Regions from separate parts of the Cellulomonas sp. P24 genome, predicted to be linked through region 1. Evidence: riboswitches for the same ligand, from Rfam matches in the RefSeq annotation. Region 1 holds a riboswitch; the other holds the start of a gene.
The links. A riboswitch is a leader RNA that binds a small molecule or an ion and turns the genes downstream of it on or off. The one in region 1 is predicted to bind S-adenosylmethionine.

Region 1 (6,953 bases):
CACGACATCGGAACCGGCGGCGCCGGCGATCAGGGAGATGTCGCCCGCGCCCATGGTGCCCGTGCCGAGGTCCGTGGCGACCAGCTCACGGGGCTTGGGAGCGGCGTAGTCGGCAGGTGTTCCGATCGAGCCGATCATGCCGCTCGTGAACAGGCCCGCGGTGCTGTCGGTGATGCACATCGCCGAGAACCCGTCGGCGCCGGCGAGCACCACCGTGGTCCACACGCCTCGGCGCTCAGCGACGACCGGGTCGGCGCTGCGAAGTGCGGTGGCGTAGTCGCCCGCGTGCGTCTGGCCCCGGCAGTCGGTGACCGCCTCTGCCTGTTCCTGCGCCGACATGCCTGCAGGGGCCGCCGTCCAGGTGGCGAAGGCGTGGTCGCCGCCGGTGAGGGACGGCAGCACGACCAAGCCGGCAGTGACCGCGGCCACCATGCCGGCGGCCAGGACGACCCGGCGGACCGTTCTGACGGGACGCCGCGGTCGGTCTGTGGCGGTGGACGGTGACGAGGGCTGTTGGCGCCCGTGCGGCGTCGGGTCGGTGGCCAGGATGGCCTGCAGGTCGGCGCGGGCGCGAGCAGTGGTGGGATCGACGTGGCGGTCCGCCGGGTCCAGCGATCGCAGCGTGGCGACGACGTCGTCGTTGCGGTTCATGGGGTGGTCATCCTCTCCGCGACGGCAGCCGGCGTTCCGGTCGCCTGTGGCAGGTGATCGAGATGGAGTCGGAGTGCTCGCCGGGCACGGCTCAACCGCAGCCGGAACGCCACCGGCGAGATGCCGAGCACAGCGGCGGCCTGTGGTGCGCTGAGCTCTTCGAAGGCAGAGAGGGCAAGAGCCTCTTGATGCATCTCGGAGAGACGACGCCACGCGTTGGCGAGGTCCACCGCGCTCACGACCCTGTCGGTGTCCGCGTCGGTGGTGGGGAAGGTCGTGGCGTCAGCGAGGCGCACGCCCAGCGCGCGGCGACGACGCTCGCCGCGGTGGTTGTTGAGCAGGACATTCCGGGTGATGCCGAAGATCCACGCCCGCGCGTCATCGTGGGAGCGCGGCACCTCGTCGAGGCGACGCCACACGACCAGGAACACGTCCGCGACGACATCCTCGGCATGGTCTGCATGTCCCCGCCGCTGAACGAATCGCAGCAGGTCCGGGTAGACCGCCTCGTACAGCGATCTGAAGGTGCGCTCTCGGTCAGGAGCGCGCGACTCGTGGCTCATACCTCGTACCTGTCCACCACCCGAGCACGTGTGTCGCGGTCCGCCAGAGTACAGCGAGGGCCGCACCTCGGGTGCCGATGTCGAGACCGTCCAGGCGGTCGCGTCATGGTGAGCTGCTGTGACGCGCCGATGTCGGGACGGGCTCGGACAGTCTGGTGCGGTCCGGCTTCGACGGGCGGGCCCATCACCTGCGGGGGCTGCGGGCGACGGCATCCAGCAAGGTGTCGCGGCGTGGTCCATCGGTTCTCCCGAGGTCCGTCTGCCCCGGCGCGCTTGTCCGGGCGCGGGCCCGTGGCGGAACGCGCGCACCCGTGGTCGCGCGTTCGCCCGTCGCGAACGATGCCCCGTCGAACACGGAACCCCTCTGGCACTCAGGGCCATCGAGTGCTAATCATGGGGGTGTAGCCACCCGGTCGGGGCCCCTGACCGGATGGGCCGGGGTCCCGAGGGCCGGGGCCCCTGAACGAGGAGGTGAGGTTCGTGGCTACGCGGTACGACCCGTTCTTCGACATGGACCGGTTGGTCGGCCAGATGTTCGGCAGCGTCAGCGCAGCGGCAGTGATGCCGATGGACCTGTACCGGGCCGGTGACCACTTCGTGATGCACGTCGACCTGCCCGGGGCCGACCCCGGCACGATCGACGTCAACGTCGAGGACCGCACGATGACCGTCCGCGCGCAGCGCACGCCGCGCACCGAGGACGACGTCCAGTGGCTGGCCCACGAGAGGCCGAGCGGCACGTACGCCCGTCAGGTCACGCTCGGACGTGGTCTCGCTCTCGACGCCATCTCGGCGACGTACGCCGACGGCGTGCTCACGCTGACGATCCCGGTGGCCGAGGACGCCAAGCCCCGCAAGGTCGAGATCCAGCACGCCTCGACCCCGGCGGCCATCAACGCGACCACCCACGAGGACGCTCCGACCACCTGATCCCACCGACCGCCGAGTGGAGCGAAACGCCACGACACGCCCGCGTGTCTGTGGCGTTTCGCTCCACTCGGCGAGAGGGGTGGGGCTGGCTACGCGAGCGTCGCGCGGACGGCTCGGGTGGCCTCGATGATGTGCTCGAGCGAGGGCGTGACCTCCTCGTACCGGCGGGTCTTGAGGCCGCAGTCCGGGTTCACCCACACCTGGCGCACGTCGATCGACCCGACGGCCGAGCGCAGGAGCTCCTCGACCTCGCCCTCGGACGGCACGCGCGGCGAGTGGATGTCATAGACCCCCGGGCCGATCCCGCGCGGGTAGCCCGCCCCGGCGATGTCCCCGAGGATCTCCATCTTCGAGCGGGCCGCCTCGATCGAGGTGACGTCCGCGTCCAGACCGTCGATCGCGCCGATGATCTCGCCGAACTCCGAGTAGCACAGGTGCGTGTGGATCTGCAGGTCCTCCCGCACGCCGGCCGTCGCGAGCCGGAACGACGCCACCGACCAGTCGAGGTACGCCGGCTGGTCCGCCGCGCGCAACGGCAGCAGCTCACGCAGCGCCGGCTCGTCGACCTGGATCACCGGGATGCCCGCGGCCTCGAGGTCGCCGATCTCGTCCCGCAGCGCGAGCGCCACCTGGTTGGCGGTGTCCCCGAGCGGCTGGTCGTTCCGCACGAACGACCACGCCAGGATCGTCACCGGACCCGTGAGCATGCCCTTGACCGGCTTGTCCGTGAGCGACGCCGTGTAGGTGGTCCAGTCGACGGTGATCGGCGCCGGGCGCGACACGTCGCCCCACAGGATCGGCGGGCGCACGCAGCGCGACCCGTAGGACTGCACCCAGCCGTTCTGCGTGACGGCGAACCCGTCGAGGTTCTCCGCGAAGTACTGCACCATGTCGTTGCGCTCGGGCTCGCCGTGCACGAGGACGTCGAGGCCGATCTCCTCCTGGAGCTCGACCACGCGCTTGATCTCGGCGCGCATCTCGGCCTCGTACTGCTCGGTCGTGATCTCGCCCTTGGCGTGCGCGGCGCGTGCCTTGCGGATCTCCGGGGTCTGGGGGAACGAGCCGATCGTCGTCGTCGGCAGCGGCGGCAGGTGCAGCCGCTCCTGCTGTGCCGCCGCACGGGCCGCGTAGTCGCCGCGGTGGAAGTCCGCGTCGGTCAGGCCCGCAAGGCGTGCCCGCACCTCCGGACGCACGACGCCCGGCGCGGTCGTCCGGTTCGCGAGCGAAGCAGCCGACGCGGCGAGCTCGGCGGCCACCACCGCACGACCCTCCGCGAGCCCCTTCGCGAGCACCGCGACCTCAGCAACCTTCTGGTCGGCGAAGGCGAGCCAGCCGCGCAGGGTCGGGTCGAGGTTCGGCTCGTCCTCGACGTCGTGCGGGACGTGCAGCAGCGACGTCGACGTCCCGGCGAGGATGCGGGACTCCGGGCCGGCCAGCGCCTGCAGCGCCTCCAGGGTGTCGAGAGCGGCCCCGAGGTCGGCGCGCCAGACGTTGTGGCCGTCGATCACGCCGCCGACCACGGTCTTGCCGGCCAGACCGGCGACGGGACCGGTGGGAAGCGTGCCGCGCACCAGGTCGAGCGTGAGGCCCTCGACGTCGGTCGCCGCGAGCACCGGGAGCGCGTCGCCGAGACCGCCGTACGGCGCGCCGACGAGGATCGCCGGTCGGGCCGGACGCGCGAGGTCCGTCGCCAGCGCGGCGTACGCCTCGGTGAGTGCGGCGTAGACGCGGTCGGCGGGCACGTCGATCGCGTCCGAGACCAGCGCGGGCTCGTCGAGCTGCACCCACGTGGCACCGGCCGCAGCGAACGCCTCGAGGAGCTGGGCGTACACGGGCAGCAGGTCCGCGAGGCGGTCGAGCGGGACGAAGCCCTCCGGGGATCCCTCGGCGGCCTTCGCGAGGGCGAGGAAGGTCACCGGGCCGACGAGCACCGGTCGGGTCAGCACGCCCTCGGCCAGCGCCTCCGCGAACTCCCGCACCGGGCGGTCGTCGGCGAAGCGGAACACGGTGCCCGGGCCGATCTCCGGCACGAGGTAGTGGTAGTTCGTGTCGAACCACTTGGTCATCTCGGCGGGGAGGTCGTCGCCCGCGCCGCGCGCCACCGTCGAGTACCCGGCGAGGTCGAGGCGGCCGTCGGCGTCGGCCAGGCCGGCGAAGCGCGCCGGGATCGCGCCGACGACCGTCGCGGCGTCGAGCATGTGGTCGTAGAACGAGAAGGCCGACGGGATCGCCGGGACGTCGGTCCGCAGCCCGAGCTCGGCCAGGCGCGTGCGCGTCCGGCGACGCAGCTCGGTCGCGGTCGCCTCGACGTCGGCGGCCGTCGCCCTGCCGGCCCAGAAGGCCTCGATGGACTTCTTGAGCTCGCGCCGGGGCCCGACGCGCGGGTACCCGAGGACGGTGCCGGAACCCAGGTCGGGAACGGCGGTGGTGGTGTCGGTCATGTCAGCCCCTTGAAGGAATGGACGTGGACGGTGGTGCCTGGACCCGCGGCGCATCGGCCACGTCGGGAGCCGTCGGGGCCCCTCCGCCGAGGTGTGCACCCTCGAGCAGGTCAAGTGCGGCTTGGTGCGTGTTGAACGTGTAGATGTGGACGCCCGGGGCGCCACCGTCCAGCACGCGGGTGACGAGCTCCACGCTGGCACGGATGCCGACGCGGTGCCGGGCGACGGGGTCGTCCTCGGCGGCGAGCGTGGCGAGGAGGTCACGGGGGACCTCGACGCCGGTCAGCTCCTGAACCCGCAGCAGGCGGGCCGGGTCGGTGGTGGGGATGATCCCCGGGATGATCGGGATCGTCACGCCGGCCTCGCGAGCGGCCGCGACCATGTCCAGGTAGCACTCGGCGTCGAAGAACACCTGCGTGATCGCGAAGTCCGCCCCCGAGGCCTGCTTGTCGAGCAGGGCCTGGATGTCCTGGTCGCGCGTGCTCCCGGCGCCGGCGTTGCCCCGCGGGAAGGCCGCGACGGCAACGGACAGTGGGCGGACGGCGCCTCGCACCTTCTGGGACGGCGACCCGGCGGCGCGGCGCGACTCGATCTTGCGGAGCAGGGACACCAGGTCGCTCGCGGTGTGCAGGCCGTCCGGGTGCGGGTGCCAGTCGGGCTGACCGACGGGCGGGTCGCCGCGCAGGGCGAGGAAGGACCGCACCCCCTCGTCGAGGAACTCCTCGACGACCTGGGTGATCTCCGCGCGCGAGACCCCGACGCAGGTCAGGTGGGCGATCGGGTTGAGCGACGTCTCGCGGAGCAGGCGGCGGACGAGCGCGCGCGTGGTGTACCGGGTGGCGCCGGACGCGCCGTAGGTGACGGAGACGAAGTCGGGGCGTGCGGTCGCGAGGGCCTCGATGGTGGCCCAGAGCTTCGGCGCCGCGTCCGGGTTGCGGGGCGGGAACAGCTCGAAGGAGACGGTGGGCCGGTCGACGGCGGTCACGGAGCTGCCACGGGCCGTGCCGGACGGCGGCCGGTGACCTGAGGGTCGCGGTCGTCGCGGGTAGCGCTGGACATGGTGCACTCCATCGGTCCTGGCGGAAGCACCCACGCCCGCGGGGAAGGGGGTTGCTGCGACGTCACCGAGCCAGGTCTCTCGGTCGCTCTGGATGGTGCCGGAATCATAGGCAGCCGTATCAGCATGTGACAACGCGTGCCCATATGGTGGACGTGCCGTCTCGACCTGCGGTCACGCCGCAGACTCCCCGGCGACCGTTCGACCCGGACCGTCGCCGGACATGCGTCGGGCGCAGGTCGGGCCCGGGTCAAGTGGAGCGAACTGCCACGACACGCCCGCGTGTCGGTGGCAGTTCGCTCCACTTGACAGGTGTCGGGACGGGGTCGGACGGGGTTGGGCCGGGAGGGCTACGGCGTGGCAGCGGGGCAGCCGACGAGGTGGTCGTCGACCAACCCGCACGCCTGCATCGCCGCGTACGCGGTCGTGGGGCCGACGAACTGGAACCCGGCGACCTTGAGGGCCCGGGCGAGGGCCGCCGACTCGGTCGTCTTCGCGGGGACGTTCGCCCACGTGACCGGGCGCGCGCGGGGGCCCGCCGGGGCGAAGGACCAGAACAGCTCGTCGAGCGTGCGCCCGGAGTCCCAGAGTGCGACCAGCGCGCGGGCGTTGGCGATCGTCGCCGCGACCTTGGCGCGATTCCGCACGATCCGGGCGTCCGACAGCAGCCGGGCGACGTCGTCGTCCCCGAACGTCGCGACGACGCGCGGGTCGAAGCCCGCGAAGGCCTCGCGGAAGGCCGGACGCTTGCGCAGGATCGTGATCCACGCGAGCCCCGACTGGAACGCCTCCAGGCTCATCCGCTCGAACAGCTCGTGCTCGCCGTGCACAGCGCGACCCCACTCGTGGTCGTGGTACGCCGCGTAGAGCGGGTCGCCGTCGCCGAAGCACCGACCGGTCGGGAGCGTGCCGGCGGCGCCGGGTGCATCCGGTGCGCTGGGCGCGCCCGGCATGTCCGAGGTGCCGGCTGTCACGAGACGCGCCGGGCCGTGATGCGGCCGGCCGCCACCGCCTCGTCGGACAGCGTGAGATCGCCGTCGTCCGCCGGTGCGGCGAGATCGAGCAGAGCGGCGTGGACAGCCATGAGGACCTCGGCGCTCGGGGGACCGGCCGGTGCGCCGGGAGTGACACGCACCGCTCCCGTGCGGCTGTCCAGCAGATCCATGACCCGGATATTACGACGCATGACGGACGAATCGGCCGTCCGACGCACGTCGATCACGCGATCAGCCGGCCCGACCGATCACGTCGTGCCGCGCCGCCGCAACGGTGTGCGGAGCCTGCGCGGACGGGTCCACTGCCTGGGGATGC
Region 2 (6,953 bases), 180 kb from region 1:
GCCGCGTCGACGACCGGCAGATCGGCTTCGGCCGTCCGCGTCGCTCGCGCGGAACGGCCCGTGGTCGAGATCGTGGACGTCCCGTTCGACGACCCTCGAGCGTTCGAGCTTCGGCGCGAGATGTACGACGAGCTCGCGCCGGTGTATCCCGAGTTCGACGTCTTCGACGACGGGTTCGCGGCGATGGAGGCGGACGTCGGGGGCGACGTGCACGTCACGCTGCTTGCGATGGTCGGCGGCCGTGCGATGGGCACGGCGATCCTCCGTCCGGCAGGCGGCAGGTTCGGACCGTCGGCCGGTGAGGTCAAGAAGGTGTTCGTCCGGCCGGAGGCCCGCGGACTCGGGGTGGCGCGTGCGCTGATGGCGGCCGTCGAGGACGCGGCCCGTGCGGTCGGCTTGAACGCAGTGATCCTGCAGACCGGGTCGCGCCAGCCGGAGGCGATCGCGCTCTACGTGAGTCACGGCTACCGTCCGATCGCGCCGTACGGTCCGTACGTCGGTGACACCGTCTCCCTCTGCTTCCAGAAGTCCCTCACCGCCTGACCCGTCTCTCGTCAAGTGGAGCGATGTGCGCGGACACGCCCGCGTGCCGCGCGCACATCGCTCCACTTGACGGGCGTCGTGGGTCTCGGTGCAGTGGCGTTGGGCATCGGTTGTCCACAGGGAGGCCCAAGGGCCTGTGAAGGTTCGGTCGTGGCTTGGTACGGTCGCGCCGGACATTTCGGGCACCGGGGGGTGACGTGCGACGACGTGAGCATGGCGGGGCTGGTGCGGGCGCGGGTTGTGGTGCGAGTGGTGGGCCGGCCGCGCTGGCGTCCGTGATCGCCGGGGGTGATGACCTCAGGCGCCGGAGCAGGGCGTCCAGCTGGGGCGGCATCGGAGTCGTCGTGCTGGCGGCAAGCCTGGCCGGATGCACGGGTTCCAGTACGCCGGACCCTGAGGTCAGCTCGAGCAGTGTCGCCTCGGCGTCTGTCGCACCGAGCCCGACGCCGAGCCCGACTGGACCGGTAGCGCCGGTTCGCCCGGCACAGATCGACCAGATGACGCCGACGGGTGCGGCCGCCGCGGCGACGTACTTCATCGAGCTCTACGGGTACGTGCTGCAGACCGGCGACCTGACCGCGTGGGACGCGATGAGCTACCGGACATGCCAGTTCTGCAATGCGACGCACGAGTTCGTCGCCTCGACCTTCCGCGACGGAGGCTCGTTCGTTGGGGGCACGACGACCGCGGAAGTGCTGGCCGTTCATGCGCTCGCCGAGCTCGAGGGTGGATACCCGGTCGACCTCCGCGTCACGCAGGGCCCGACCGGGAGGCTCGACGCTGCGGGAGCCCAAGTGACGAGCACCGAGGGTTCGGTGTCCACGGCGCGCTTCCACACGTCCTTCATCAACGGCGCGTGGCGGATTCTGGGCGTTGAGGGTGGGCGTGAGTCGGAGTGAAGTGGGTTACTCGCATCTTCGTCGTCAGTCTCCTGGCGAGCGCGTCGTCGCTGCCAACGAGCGTGCGCACCGACAATCAGGACGTCGACTGGAAGAGTCGTTGGAGCGGGAACGAGGTTGAGGTCTCCGGCCAGACCGAGTCGACCCACAGCATCGCGGTGGCGCCGGATGCGAACGTGCGGTACCAGCAGTCGCCGTGGGCGGTGTGCATGGACGATGCGTCGATGAACGTGCCGGTGCTGGGGCCCGGGGTGTCCTGCCCGGACACGGCGTTCGAGGCTCTGGCGCTGATCTGCCCGGAGGGTCAGCATGTGGTCGATCCGGTGTTCGTGTCGGAGCGTGATGCGAGCAGCCCGACGGGGTGGGGTCCGTGGACGTTGTCGACGCCGGGAAGGTGCGTAGCGTCGGCAGACCTGGCTGCTGAGGTGTCGCGGGAGCTGGCGCGGTTGCCTCTGGCGGCCTCACCGGTGTCGGTGCCACCGAACGGGTGGGTGATGGTGAACATGGACACGGTGGTGTTCACGAGCCCCGACGCGCAGGTGTTCGACCTGGTGGTGCTCGGGACGCCGGTGCGGGTCAGTGCGCGCCCGGCGTCGTTCTCGTGGGACTTCGCTGACGGGACGGACCCGTTGGTGACGTCCGATCCGGGACGCGCGTATCCCCACCAGACGGTGGCGCACACCTACACGCGCGGTGGGTCGTACGTGGTGGGCCTGACCACGACCTGGGTCGCAGACTTCCAGGTGAACGGTTCTGGGGGGTGGATCCCGGTGCCAGGAACGGCGACCACGACATCGCCGGGTGCGCCGTTGCAGGTGTACGAGGCCCGCGCGCACCTGGTCGACGGCCCGTGCCCGTCGACCGGGCCGTGCACCCTGACCTGAACCGCCTACCCGATCGACCGCGCGGCCGGGCGTCGCGCCGGTGCGCACCCAAGTCGGCGCTCGGTCAAGTGGAGCGATGTGCGCGGACACGCCCGCGTGTCGCGCGCACATCGCTCCACTTGACGGGGTGCGGGGGTCAGGGGGCGGCGTGCATCTCGGTGCCCTGGTGGAAGAGGATGCGCCAGCCGGTCGTCGCGCGGTGCCAGATGGTCGCGCGGCGGGTCGTGCGCTCGCCCTGACGCAGGACGTACGTGAGCAGATAGGTGTCGGGCGCGAGCTCGCGGCAGTGGAAGTGGTCCGTCTCCCACGGATCCGGTTCGGCCGCCGCGTAGCGTCGCGCCAAGGTCGCCCAGACGAACTCGCGGCTGTACGCGCGACCTGACGCGCCGATCTCCCAGAAGTCGGGTGCGGTCTGGGCCTCGAAGTCCTCGCGGGTGGTCCCGAGCTCGAGACGGTGGAAGATCGGTTCTCGCCGTACGAGCTCGGCGAGGATCGGCGCGAGCCGAGGTTCCGTGGTCAGGTCGGGGCTCATCGACAGCTCATCGGGCACAGCTACGACTCTGCCACGACGCGTCAACGCCGAGGAGAGGTGCCGCACCCACACCCACCCCCGTGTCGAGTGGAGCGATGTGCGCGGACACGCCCGCGTGTCTCGCGCACATCGCTCCACTCGACACGGGACGTGCGGCGGTCGACGCGGAAGCAGCAGCTCTACGCGGAGGCGAGGGGACGGCCGAGCGCGGTCTCGCAGGCTTCGACGAGGCCGCCGTCGAGGCCGTACTTGCCTCGGAAGATCGCATCGAGGGTCTCGAAGTGCACCATCACCTGCGGGCGGACCATGCCGCAGCCGAGCAGGGCCCCGAGCGCGGCCCGCTGCCGGCGGGTCATGTCGGAGAGTCGGCAGCCACCGGCCAGGTCGAGGCCAGTGCGCTCGAGCTCGTCCGCAGCGGTGCGCAGCGCCAGGTCGAGCTCCCCGTCGGGGTTCCAGCGGGGGAACGGCGTGGCTGCGGTCTCAGGTGTGCTCATGGGGATCGCAGCGACCGTAGCAGCCCGACCCGCGCGACCGCAGGGACCGAGGGCCTCAGGCACCGCGGCGCCCCGTCGCCATCGCCGCGGTGCCCGTGCCGAGCCACCGGTGCCCGTGCCGAGCCACCGGTGCCCGCGCCGAGCCATCAGTGCCCGTGCCGAGCCATCAGTGCCCGCGCACCGTCAGCGCCGTCAGCGCCGGCTCGCGCCCAGTGCCTGCGTGAGGTCGTCCAGGAGGTCCAGCGGGTCCTCGAGACCGATGCTGAGCCGGACGGTCGACTCCGAGATCCCCACCGCCGCGCGCCCGGCCGGTCCTAGCTTGCGGTGCGTCGTGGTGGCGGGGTGGGTGACGAGCGACTTGGCGTCGCCGAGGTTGTTCGAGATCGCGACGACGCGGAGCGCGTCGAGGAACGCGAACGTGGACCGCTTCGCCACGTCGGGGTCGGCCCCGGGAACGGCGAGGTCGAACGTCACGATCGTGCCACCGCCGCTCATCTGGCTGGTCGCGAGCGCATGCTGCGGGTGCGACGCCAGGAACGGGTACCGCACCGTGGCGATGCCGGGCTGCCCCTCGAGCCACGTCGCGACCTGCAGCGCCGCCGCCGTCTGGGCACGGACCCGCAGCGAGAGCGTCTCGAGCCCCTTGAGCAGCACCCAGGCGTTGAACGGGCTGAGGCTCGGCCCGGTGTTGCGGATCAGCGTCTGGACCGGGCCGTCGATGTACTCGCGCGACCCGAGGATCGCGCCACCGAGCACGCGCCCCTGCCCGTCGATGTGCTTGGTCGCCGAGTAGACCGTGACGTCGGCGCCCTGCGTGAGTGGTCGCTGGAGCACGGGTGTCGCGAACACGTTGTCGACGACGACCACGGCCCCGGCGGCGTGGGCGAGCTCGCTCACGCGTGCGACGTCGACGAGGTCCTGCATGGGGTTCGACGGCGTCTCGAAGAACACGACGTCGGCGGGCGTCGCGAGCGCCGCCTCCCACTGGGAGAGCTCGTGGCCGTCGACGTAGTCGGTGCGGACCCCCAGGACGCGAAGATCTCGTCGAAGATCACGAGGGTCGAGCCGAACAGGGCCCGCGCGGCCACGATCCGGCTCCCGGAGCGGACCAGCGCGGCCAACGACGTGAACACGGCGGACATCCCGGTCGCGGTCGCGTAGCAGGCCTCGGCGCCGTCCAGCAGCCGTAGCCGTTCCTCGAAGGTCGAGACGGTCGGGTTGCCGTACCGCGAGTAGATGAAGCGGTCGGCGTCACCGGCGAACGCGGCCTCGGCGTCGGCCGCGCGGGAGTAGACGTAGCCCTGGGTGAGGAACAGCGGCTCGGCGGTCTCCTGGAAACCGGTCCGCACCTGCCCGCCGTGGACGGCGAGCGTGTCGGCGCGCAGGCCGGTCGGCGGGAGCGTGCCGTCGTTCCAGTTCCCGGGGCCCGGCGTTTGCGGGGCGGTCGGGACCGATCCGGTGCTCATGACTGGGTCCAGGGCAGACCGGTGGCACGCCAGCCGTGGTCGCCGCGATGGCCCTCGAGGTCGAGGTTGCCCTCGAACCCGTCGAGGACGTTGTACGCAGGTCCGAGCCCTGCGGCGGTCGCGGCGGTCGCGGCGGCGATCGACCGTGCGCCGGACCGGCACAGGAAGACGACGGGGCGCCCAGGGGTCAGCCCGGCCGCGACGGCCTCCTCCACGAACGTCGCGTTGCGCGCGCCGGTCGGGTACGTGACCCACTCGACGAACACGGTGCTGCGGCCGAGCGTGCTGACGTCGGGCACCCCGACGTAGCGCCACTCCGCCTCGGTGCGGACGTCCACGAGGACGGCGTCGGGGTCTGCCGCCAGGAGGTCCCAGGCCTGCTGGGGGAGAGGTCGCCGGCGTAGCCGGAGGGTGTCGCCGCGGTCGGTGAGTCGGACGTGCTCATGTGCGCCTCCATCGGTCCTGGCGGTAGCACCCTCACCCGGGACGTGGGGTCCCAGGGGGTTGCTGCGGCGTCGTCGAGCCAGATCTCTCGGCCGCTCTGGATGGTGCCTCGGATGCTACGGCCCCTGTGCGTGGTCCGACAAGCACGAGCGACCCACCGTCCACCATCCAAGATGCGAGACCGGTCGTCCACCCGTTGACACGGGCCCGCCCGTCGCGCACGCTGGACCGAGGTCATGAGTGCCAGCGCATGATGATGCACAGCCCCGGCTTGCTGGCCGGCAACCCTCCTCCGCGGTGGGGTGCCCCGGGTGACGACCTGGCCGTGACCGAGGTGGTCACGGCAAGCGCGGGACCTCCCCTTCGTCGGCATGCGTCGACCCGTCGGCGTGCCGGTGGTGGTCCCTCCGGACCTCCTGGAGCTGTCGTGCCCTCTTCGTCTGTCGTCTCCCCCTCGCCCGTCGTACCTCACCCGTCTGCGGTGCCCGACGCGCCTTCAGTGCCCGGTACGGCTGCCGCGCCCGGTACGTCTGCGCTGCCCGATCGGCCTGCCGAGACCCTCGCGCTGCTGCCCGTGGTCGGCGGTGCGACCCGGGTCCCGCTCGTCGACGGGACGTCGCGCGTCTACGCCAACCTGGACTACGCGGCGAGCGCGCCGGCGCTCGAGGCCGTCGCCGACCGGGTGAACGAGGTCCTGCCGCTCTACGCGAGCGTCCACCGCGGCGCCGGGTACCTGTCCCAGGTGTCGACGGCTCTCTACGAGTCCGCGCGGACGACGATCGGGCGGTTCGTCGGCGCCCGCGAGGACGACGTCACGATCGTCACCCGCAACACGACCGACTCCCTCAACCTGCTGGCCGGCTGCGTCCCGGGCGACGTGCTGGTGCTCGATCTCGAGCACCACGCGAACCTGCTGCCCTGGCAGCGGAGGGGCGCCACGGTCCTCGAGGTCGCGGGTACCGTCGCGGCCACGCTCGACGCCCTGCGTGCCGCGCTCGCCGCGCACCCGTACGCCCTGGTGGCGGTGTCCGGAGCGTCGAACGTCACGGGCGAGTCCCTGCCGGTCGCGGAGGTCGTCGCGCTCGCGCACGCGGCCGGCACCCGGGTGGCCGTCGACGGTGCCCAGCTCGTCCCGCACCGGGGATTCTCGCTCGCACGCAGCGGGGCCGACTACGTCGCGTTCTCCGGGCACAAGACGTATGCACCGTTCGGTGCCGGTGCGCTGGTCGGCCGGCGCGACTGGCTCGACGCGGGCGAGCCGTACCTCGCCGGGGGTGGAGCGGTGCGCGACGTCCGTCCCGACCGGGTGGTGTGGACGACGGCGCCCGCGCGCCACGAGGCCGGGTCGCCGAACGTGATCGGCGCGATCGCGCTCGCGGCGGCCTGCGACACCCTCGCCGCTCTTCCCGACGGTGCGCTCGCGGCTCACGAGCGTGCGCTGCGGGACCGGCTGGTCGACGGGCTGCAGGCGATCGACGGGGTCGAGGTCGTGCGTCTCTGGGCCGACTCCGCGGACCCGGTCGGCGTCGTGACGTTCTCCGTCGCCGGGCACGACCCCGGGCTCGTCGCGGCCTACCTGTCCGCGGAGCACGGGATCGGGGTCCGGGACGGGCGCTTCTGCGCGCACCCGTTGCTCGCGCGGCTGGGCGTGCCGGCGGGGGCGATCCGCGCGAGCGTGGGGGTCGGCACCG

Region 2: another riboswitch for S-adenosylmethionine. It lies ahead of LJB74_RS11580 (rhodanese-like domain-containing protein); the one in region 1 lies ahead of LJB74_RS10765 (methylenetetrahydrofolate reductase).

Annotation. Positions count from the first base shown of each region.
Region 1 covers NZ_JAJDFX010000002.1:2,302,197-2,309,149, forward strand. Annotated here, with positions in the region: gene LJB74_RS10745 (hypothetical protein) at 1-651, opposite strand, end outside; gene LJB74_RS10750 (RNA polymerase sigma factor) at 648-1,214, opposite strand; gene LJB74_RS10755 (Hsp20/alpha crystallin family protein) at 1,695-2,144, shown strand; gene metE (5-methyltetrahydropteroyltriglutamate--homocysteine S-methyltransferase) at 2,234-4,585, opposite strand; gene LJB74_RS10765 (methylenetetrahydrofolate reductase) at 4,587-5,570, opposite strand; SAM riboswitch class I at 5,650-5,743, opposite strand; gene LJB74_RS10770 (DNA-3-methyladenine glycosylase I) at 5,993-6,595, opposite strand; gene LJB74_RS10775 (hypothetical protein) at 6,613-6,807, opposite strand; gene LJB74_RS10780 (hypothetical protein) at 6,886-6,953, opposite strand, start outside.
Region 2 covers NZ_JAJDFX010000002.1:2,483,858-2,490,810, forward strand. Annotated here, with positions in the region: gene LJB74_RS11550 (GNAT family N-acetyltransferase) at 61-543, shown strand; gene LJB74_RS11555 (DUF6318 family protein) at 888-1,442, shown strand; gene LJB74_RS11560 (PKD domain-containing protein) at 1,505-2,326, shown strand; gene LJB74_RS11565 (hypothetical protein) at 2,463-2,858, opposite strand; gene LJB74_RS11570 (hypothetical protein) at 3,038-3,352, opposite strand; partial or broken gene LJB74_RS11575 (O-succinylhomoserine sulfhydrylase) at 3,545-4,818, opposite strand; gene LJB74_RS11580 (rhodanese-like domain-containing protein) at 4,815-5,156, opposite strand; SAM riboswitch class I at 5,269-5,370, opposite strand; SAM riboswitch class IV at 5,495-5,618, shown strand; gene LJB74_RS11585 (aminotransferase class V-fold PLP-dependent enzyme) at 5,762-6,953, shown strand, end outside.